Regions from separate parts of the Bartonella capreoli genome, predicted to be linked through region 2. Evidence: predicted binding sites of a transcription regulator. Region 2 holds the regulator's gene; the other holds the start of a gene.

Region 1 (4,438 bases), on a different contig from region 2:
CCAGGCCGCGTGGTCCTTGCCAAAGGTGTGTTAGAGTTTCACAACAGCAAAGAAGCTGATCAAAATTCACCTCTTGCTGCTAAACTGTTTACAATTCCCAATGTCAGCAGTGTCTTGTTAGGACATGATTTCATTGCTGTAACAAAAAATGACGGGGAATGGCAGCATCTCAAACCAGCGATCTTGGGCACAATTATGGAACATTTTCTTTCCAATGACCCAACTGTTATCAATGATGCCACTCTCCAAACACAAGCACCTGAAGCGTATGAAGAATTTTATGACGAAAAAGATGCAGATATTGTTATGACAATTAAAGAGATTCTTGAAACACGTGTTCGCCCAGCTGTTGCTAATGATGGTGGGGATATTACTTTTCGTGGTTTTGAAGACGGTATCGTTTATTTAAATATGCGCGGTGCATGCGCTGGGTGCCCATCCTCAACAGCCACGCTCAAACACGGAATTGAAAATCTTTTGCGCCATTTCATTCCAGAAGTTTTAGGCGTTGAAGCCATGCCACAAGACGTTATTCTATAAATTTGAAAGTACCCCCGCCCAAGCAAATAGAAATAAGCCATCTTGTACAAATATCCCATACCAATCATTTGCTGAAAATCATTTTTTAAAAGCTATGGGAACTTGTTGCGTATGTATCGCAAACTGTTGCAACCTATTAGCACAAAAAATATAGCAGGAAAAACAGACAAGCAATTAAAGAAGACCAATAGGCTTGCATTACACGAAAGAAGTCTGCACTACACGAATGTCTGTATTACAAAAGACATTATACAAAGATCACCAAAAGCGCGTGAAATATAAAGTTGTAAATACAACAATGCTTCAAGGTATAAGAATGCCTTGTAATATACATGCTTCATGAGGCTTTAAAACACTTATAAACTTTCAAAACACAATAAAAAACGGGCCAAAATGGCCCGTTTCTTTTTACCTATGGGTTTAAGGCGCTTAGAAATCCATTCCGCCCATTCCACCCATTCCGCCGCCACCCATTGGAGGCATTGGAGTTTCTTTTTTCGGAAGTTCAGCAACCATTGCTTCTGTGGTGATAAGAAGGCTAGCAATTGATGCAGCATTTTGCAAAGCTGAACGCACAACTTTAACTGGGTCAACGATCCCCAAAGAAATCAAATCACCAAATTGACCTGTTGCAGTGTTGTAACCAAAAGTGTCTGAATTATTTTCAAGCACTTTGCCAACAATAATCGCTGCTTCTTCACCGGCATTAGTCGCAATTTGGCGTGCTGGAGCTTGTAGAGCACGACGGACAATATTAATACCAGCTTCTTGGTCTGCATTGCTTCCTTTAACAGTAATTGCGTTTGCAGCCCGCAAGAGTGCAGTTCCACCACCAGCAACAATACCTTCTTCCACCGCTGCACGCGTTGCGTTCAAGGCATCATCAACACGGTCTTTCTTTTCTTTCACTTCAACTTCTGTTGCACCACCAACACGAATAACGGCAACACCACCAGCAAGTTTAGCAAGTCTTTCTTGCAGTTTTTCGCGGTCATAGTCAGAAGTTGTTTCTTCGATCTGTGCTTTAATCTGGCTTACACGAGCACTGATTTGTGCTTTTTGTCCAGAGCCATCAACGATGGTTGTGTTTTCTTTAGAAATATGCACTTTCTTTGCACGGCCCAACATATCTAAAGTGACATTTTCAAGCTTAATGCCAACATCTTCAGAAATAACCTGACCTGATGTCAAAATTGCAATATCTTCTAACATTGCTTTACGGCGGTCACCAAAGCCTGGTGCTTTAACAGCACAAATCTTCAAACCACCACGCAGTTTATTAACCACAAGCGTTGCCAAAGCTTCACCTTCCACATCTTCAGCAATAATGAGAAGAGGCTTACCAGACTGAACAACAGCTTCAAGAACAGGAAGCAAGGATTGAAGATTAGACAATTTCTTTTCATGAATAAGGATGTAAGGATCGTCGAGATCAGCCACCATTTTTTCAGCATTTGTGACAAAATAAGGTGAAAGGTACCCACGATCAAACTGCATACCTTCAACGACTTCTAATTCCGTTTCAGCAGTTTTTGCTTCTTCCACGGTGATAACACCTTCATTGCCAACTTTGTCCATAGCATCAGCAATGATTTTACCAATTTCTGAAGCACCATTAGCAGAAATCGTTCCTACTTGCGCTATTTCAGCAGAAGTTTGGATTTTTTTCGCTTTTTTGAAAAGGCTTTCAACAACTTCTGCAACAGCAGAATCGATCCCACGTTTGAGATCCATTGGGTTCATGCCAGCAGCAACAGCTTTTACACCTTCTTGCACAATAGCTTGACCCAAAACAGTTGCTGTTGTTGTTCCATCACCAGCAATATCGTTGGTCTTTGAAGCAACTTCACGCAACATCTGTGCGCCCATATTTTCGAACTTATCTTCCAGTTCGACTTCTTTTGCAACGGACACACCATCCTTCGTGATACGAGGTGCACCAAATGATTTGTCAATCACCACATTACGGCCTTTAGGACCGAGTGTTACCTTAACAGCATTAGCAAGGATATCAACACCGCGCACCAAGCGCTCACGTGCTTCACGGCCAAATTTGACTTCTTTAGCAGCCATTTAATTTCTCCTTGGATATAAGTAAAACGAAACAAATTGAGAGAATGGATTAACCCAAAATCCCCATAATGTCGGATTCTTTCATGATTAAGAGTTCTTCACCATTAATCTTTACTTCGGTTCCAGACCATTTCCCAAATAAGATGCGGTCTCCTGCTTTAACTTCGAGAGGCACGCGCTTTCCATTATTATCAAGAGCGCCGTTACCAACAGCGAGTACCTCACCTTCTTGAGGTTTTTCCTTTGCTGTATCGGGGATGATAATCCCACCAGCGGTTTTATTTTCAGATTCAACCCGACGAACGACAACGCGATCGTGAAGTGGGCGGAATTGTGTGTTAGCCATGTTTTAAACCCTTAAAACTTAGTATAACTGATTAATCTTAAATTTTACTAGCACTCTTTAGTTGTGAGTGCTAGTAACAAATTTTATATAAAAATATTGATCCATAATGTCAAGGATTCTAAATAAAATAATTCATTTTATATTGATCCTAATTGACTCTTTGATTCTGGTCGAAAAATGCTTATCTTTTACTAAACTAATGAATATATATTAAGGGATTTTATGATGGTTAAAACACGCCAAGAAACCGATAGTTTGGGGACAGTTTCGGTTCCTCATGACCGTTATTGGGGAGCACAAACAGAACGTTCTCGACATAATTTCAATATTGGCTCAGAAAAACAGCCTCTCTCATTGATTTACGCTTTAAGTCTTATCAAAAAAACAGCAGCCCTTGTGAATATGCAAAAAGGGAAACTCTCGCAAGACATAGGGCAAGCGATTGTCACTGCTGCTGATGAAGTGCTTTCTGGTGCATTTGATACACATTTCCCCCTCGCTGTTTGGCAAACAGGGTCTGGCACACAAAGCAATATGAATGTCAATGAAGTGATCGCCAATCGCGCTAGCGTGCTTTTGGGTGGAACACTTGGCAGCAAAGCACCCGTGCACCCTAATGACCACGTGAATATGAGCCAATCGTCAAACGATTCTTTTCCAACAGCGCTTCATATTGCTACCACACTGCAAACACGCCAACATTTTTTTCCAATTCTTGATACTCTTATTGCCAGTCTTCAAACAAAAGAAGAAGAATTTGCAGACATCATAAAATTGGGGCGCACGCACACGCAAGATGCCACCCCGCTTACTTTAGGACAAGAATTTTCAGGCTACCGTGCTGCACTAGAAGCCAACCGCCAACGCATTGAAATGGCTCTTATTGATGTTCAAATGCTTGCGCAAGGGGGAACTGCCGTTGGAACAGGCCTTAATGCACCAAAAGGATTTGATGTTGCATTTGCTGAAACAATTAGTCCACTTACAGGGGTAACTTTCACAACCGCCAACAACAAATTTGAAGCTCTCGCTCACCATGGGGCCCTTGCCAATTTCCACGGAAGCTTAAATGCATTGGCAGCTGATTTGTTTAAAATTGCAAATGATATTCGTTTCTTAGGGTCAGGGCCACGCTCAGGCTTAGGCGAATTGAGCTTGCCAGAAAATGAACCTGGTTCTTCCATTATGCCAGGAAAAGTCAACCCCACCCAATGTGAAGCTTTAAGCATGGTTGCCTGCCAAGTCTTTGGAAATCAGACGAGTGTAACATTTGCTGCAAGCCAGGGCCATTTTGAACTCAATGCCTTTAAGCCTGTTATTGGTTATAATGTTTTGCAGTCTCTCTCACTTCTTGGTGACTCTATGCGTTCCTTTGATACTAACTGCATCAAAGGGCTGCGTGCTAATACAGATCATATCCAGTCTCTTCTTGAGCGTTCTCTCATGCTCGTTACAGCGCTTGCACCAGAAATTGGTTAC
Region 2 (4,438 bases):
TAAATTTGTAAAATTGGCTTTTACAATAGAATTTAGAAAACGAATTCAACTGTATTATTTTCTTTAATTTTGAATATGAATATTTTTCCATTAATCAAATTGTTGAATTTGTGAATTAATGCATTCTTCTTTTAAAATTTTTTAGCTTTCATAAAATACAATTTACAGTCATTTGTTAAGCTATCAAAATATTCTTTTTAGAAACATTACTCTTAGTACACTGTAATGTTTTGTATAATAATAAAATTCTCGAAAATAAAAAAGCTTACTTTTTAGTTAGACACGTTAGGGCGTAATCTTTTTGCCATTTTTTTAGTCAATAAAGATTATTAAGTAATCAGAATTTTTAAGTCCCCCTTACTCTAAGCTGCATTCAGTGCCACTAAAATGGACAGATATTTTATTTTTTCACAAATTGTATATCAAATTTGCTGTTCTAATATTCACGCAAAAGTCTTTTCTATTGGTGACAGCACCACCCTTTTCAGCACAAATAATCTTATGAATTCAATTAATAATATAGGGCTCGTTATTTCTGTCTACATCATTATCTATCTTATAATAATTGGCTCTATCTTAGTTTATCCATCATCACATTCAAAACATTTAAGCGTCAAAATTATCTGCCAACAATAAGGAGGCTCTATGCCACGTCTATTTGCTGCTATTAAAATTCCTCAAGAAACAACAAAAGCACTTATATCACTGCAAAATGGCTTGCCAAAAGCCCAGTGGATTAACCCACAAAATTTCCATGTCACCTTGTCTTTTTTTGGAGAGATCGCAAACTCTGTTGCTGATGAACTTATTGAGGCCTTTGATACAATAAAATGCCCTCCTTTTATGCTCCAACCTAATGGCTTTGAAATTTTTGGTTCAGAAACTTCCCCTCATTCTCTGGTTGTCCGCATAAAACCCTGTGAACCCCTCACCCTTTTACATGAGAAAATACTATGCATTCAAAAACGTTTAGGATTAACTCCCGATGAGACGCAATATACCCCGCATATTACTCTTGCACGACTGCTCGATATTCAACTTGAGGACCTTTCTTCGTATTTATCTGCTCAAAGTGATTTTTCTTGCCCTCCCTTTTCAGTTGACCACTTTGTCTTACTCCTGTCGAAAGACCCCTCAAGTGATGCCCTTTATATTGTAAAAGGAAGTTGGCCCCTTCAAGCGTAAGAGCACTTCAACAAAGTACTCTTTAAAGCTGTTCTAAAAATTTCTTTAACAATGCGAAGTCGAATATAAAATAATATGCCTTCATAGTTTAAAATATCTTTTTTACTGATGTGTTGAGGCTGGATCAACTTTAACAGAATCTTCTTTAAGCCCCCCCTTAGCTACACCAACCATGGCCGGACGCAAAACACGCTCACCAATAATATAACCTGCCTGAACGACTTGCTGTACAGTATTATCAGGAACATCAGTGTTAGGAATTTCAAACATTGCCTGATGAAAATGAGGATCAAATTTCTGCCCTTCTGGGTGAATCTTTTTTACTCCATGGCGTTCTAAAGCTGTCATCATGGCCCGCTCTGTCATTTCAACGCCTTCTGCTAGCATTTTCAAGCCAGTATCATTTTCGCGTGCACCTTCTGGAATAGCTTCTAAAGCACGATTAAGATTATCAGAAACAGATAACATATCACGGGCAAAATTAGCGATCGCATAAGCCCTTGCATCAGCTACATCACGCGTTGTACGACGTCGAAGATTTTCCATATCAGCAGCAAAACGTAAAAGTTGATTTTTTAGTTCCTTATTTTCATTCTGTAAATCAGCTAAGGGATCTGTAGACTCACTTTCTTTTTCTTCAACGTTCTCGCAAATCTCTTCTTTATTCATTTTCAAAAGCTCATCAGCAGCTTTTTTAAGTATTTCACGATCGTTTGGGTTTTTTAGATTACAATTTTCAAATGAAGCATCAGCAAATTTGTTTTTTTCGTCAGACATAAAAGTTCCATTCCTTCATAAGATTTGTTATTTCCGATATTGAAATTTTGCAGACAAAAATCAAGAGGTATTTATTCACCTTAACATAATGAGTGTCTACAATAAAAATGCCCGATACAAGCTAACGCAATAACTGTGACATAAGTTGAGCTGTATAATCAACCATAGGTACAATTCTTGCATAATTAAGCCGTGTTGGTCCAATAACACCCAAAGCACCAATTACCCTTTGCTGTGAATCGCAATAAGGTGCTACCACTAAAGAAGAACCTGAAAGCGAAAACAACTTATTTTCCGAACCGATAAAGATACGAACCCCCAAACCTTCATCTGCTAAATCAAGCAATTGTGCCATACTTTCACGCGTTTCAAGATCATCAAATAAATGCCGTAACCGCTCTAAATCTTCTTCTGCTTTTACATCTTCAAGTAAATTGCTTCGCCCACGAACAATAAGATGCATCTTATGATCTGAATCTTCTCCCCCCCAAAGAGCTAATCCAGTTTCAACAAGATGATGGGATAATTGATCAAGCGCAGCCCGCGTTTCCACACATAAACGTGCAATTTCCGTTTTAGCTTCATTGAGTGTACGCCCTTGAATATGAGCATTGAGAAAATTCGTTGCTTCCGTCAATTGCGAATGCGTAACGCCTTCTGGCAAATGAATGATGCGGTTTTCAACCTCACCTTGTTGTGTCACTAAAACTGCAAGAGCATGCTCGCAATCAAGACGTACAAATTCAATATGTTTTAATGTACCTTCATGTTTCATCGCTAAAACCAACCCCGCTCCACGTGAAAGGTCTGAAAGAATTTGGCTAGCTTGGATCAAAAAGTGTTCAACTGATTGTGTATGACCTGCTTCTTTGACTTGAAATTCAATATTCTCACGTTCCTCAGATGGTAAGTCGCTTACTTCCATAAATGCATCAACAAAAAATCGTAAACCTGATTGCGTTGGCATTCGCCCTGCAGACACATGAGGTGCATAAATCAAACCCAGGTGTTCAAGATCACTCATTACATTGCGAATTGTTGCAGGTGATAATGTTTGTTGTAAAAGCCGCGATAGATTACGTGATCCCACCGGCTCACCATCATTAAGATAGGCTTCAACAATATGGCGAAAAATATCACGCGAGCGTTCATCAAGCCCTTTAAGCTCATCGGTAATAGATGCTTGTTTTATCACAATTATTTCACCACTTCAAAAACACTTTTTCTTATATAAGTTTTATTAAGGTTTGGTCAAATAGTCTAAAGCAACGTAAAAAGCATATCACATATTTATTGCCAAAAGTACTATCGTTTTATCATCAAAGATACCATCATCAAAAGAGAAGCTATTTTATGTAGCACTCTAATCTTCATCCTTCTCAAATGCAAATAATCCTCTTTGAATAAGATCTCAAAAAAAATTATAGAAGGATCAAATTACGCAAAATTTGGCAATATTCACATTTTATAATTATTCAAGTTAGACACCACTATAAAAAATTTTCTCACGATAAAATCCTTAAAAACCATAAGGGTGTTATTTTTTGTCATATCTATAAAAATATATTCATGATTGACTTTAACTATGATGTAAATTTACAAACTAAACCTAATACTAATTTCGTTATAATAAGTCGCAAAACTTTTGTGGACGTGAAAAAACCACCGCAAATAAATCTCTCAAGCTGTATTGATCACTTCATTTATTGGAATTTACAAAACCGGTATTGTCAAATTTATTCTCCTATAAACAAACTCTCAATCCAACAAATAATTCATCCCTCATATCAGGAGAGATACGTATGAAACGTATAACAAATGAAAAACTTGTTATTGCTACACATAACGCCGGAAAATTGCATGAAATCACCGCATTAATTGCTCCTTTCGGCTTAACAACACTCTCAGCAAAAGAGCTCGGTTTGCCCGAACCAAAAGAAACAGGAACAACATTTGAAAAAAATGCCTATATCAAAGCCTTTGCAGCAGCAAAAACTACACAGCTTCCTGCTTTATCTGATGATTCTGGCTTAGAAATAGACGCATTAGGTGGTGCACCAGGCGTCTATACAGCCGACTGGGCCATTCAGCCTGATGGTACACGTAATTTTTCAAAAGCTATGCAAAAAATAGAAGATGAATTACAAAAAATTGGAGCCCTTGAAAAAGGCCAGCGTAAATGTCGGTTTATATCAGTCATCTGTGTTGCATGGCCCGACGGCTATGCAGATTATTTTCGTGGCAGCATTGAAGGCACATTCATTTGGCCACCACGTGGAGATAAAGGTTTTGGTTTTGATCCCATTTTTCTACCAGATGGATATGAAAATACCTTCGGTGAAATGTCAACAGAGCAAAAACATGGCTGGACACTTAATGATAAAACACCCCTTTCCCATCGCTCACGCGCTTTTAAGCTCTTTGTGGAAAATTTTTTGGCATCCTAATGGCTGAACCCTTCGGTATTTATATTCAT

Evidence for each region. The regulator HrcA, encoded in region 2, represses chaperone genes, less so after heat shock. The targets are predictions, from matches to a motif close to GTTAGCACTCNCNNNNNGNGAGTGCTAAC.
Region 1: groES (co-chaperone GroES) is a predicted target of HrcA. The motif match lies at 3,006-3,034, and genes of this name have one in related genera.

Annotation. Positions count from the first base shown of each region.
Region 1 is NZ_CADDZX010000006.1:56,345-60,782, forward strand. It holds gene J7R05_RS05950 (NifU family protein) at 1-540, shown strand, start outside; gene groL (chaperonin GroEL) at 970-2,613, opposite strand; gene groES (co-chaperone GroES) at 2,663-2,959, opposite strand; gene fumC (class II fumarate hydratase) at 3,185-4,438, shown strand, end outside.
Region 2 is NZ_CADDZX010000001.1:164,363-168,800, forward strand. It holds gene thpR (RNA 2',3'-cyclic phosphodiesterase) at 646-1,185, shown strand; gene grpE (nucleotide exchange factor GrpE) at 1,288-1,962, opposite strand; gene hrcA (heat-inducible transcriptional repressor HrcA) at 2,084-3,154, opposite strand; gene rdgB (RdgB/HAM1 family non-canonical purine NTP pyrophosphatase) at 3,765-4,409, shown strand; gene hemW (radical SAM family heme chaperone HemW) at 4,409-4,438, shown strand, end outside.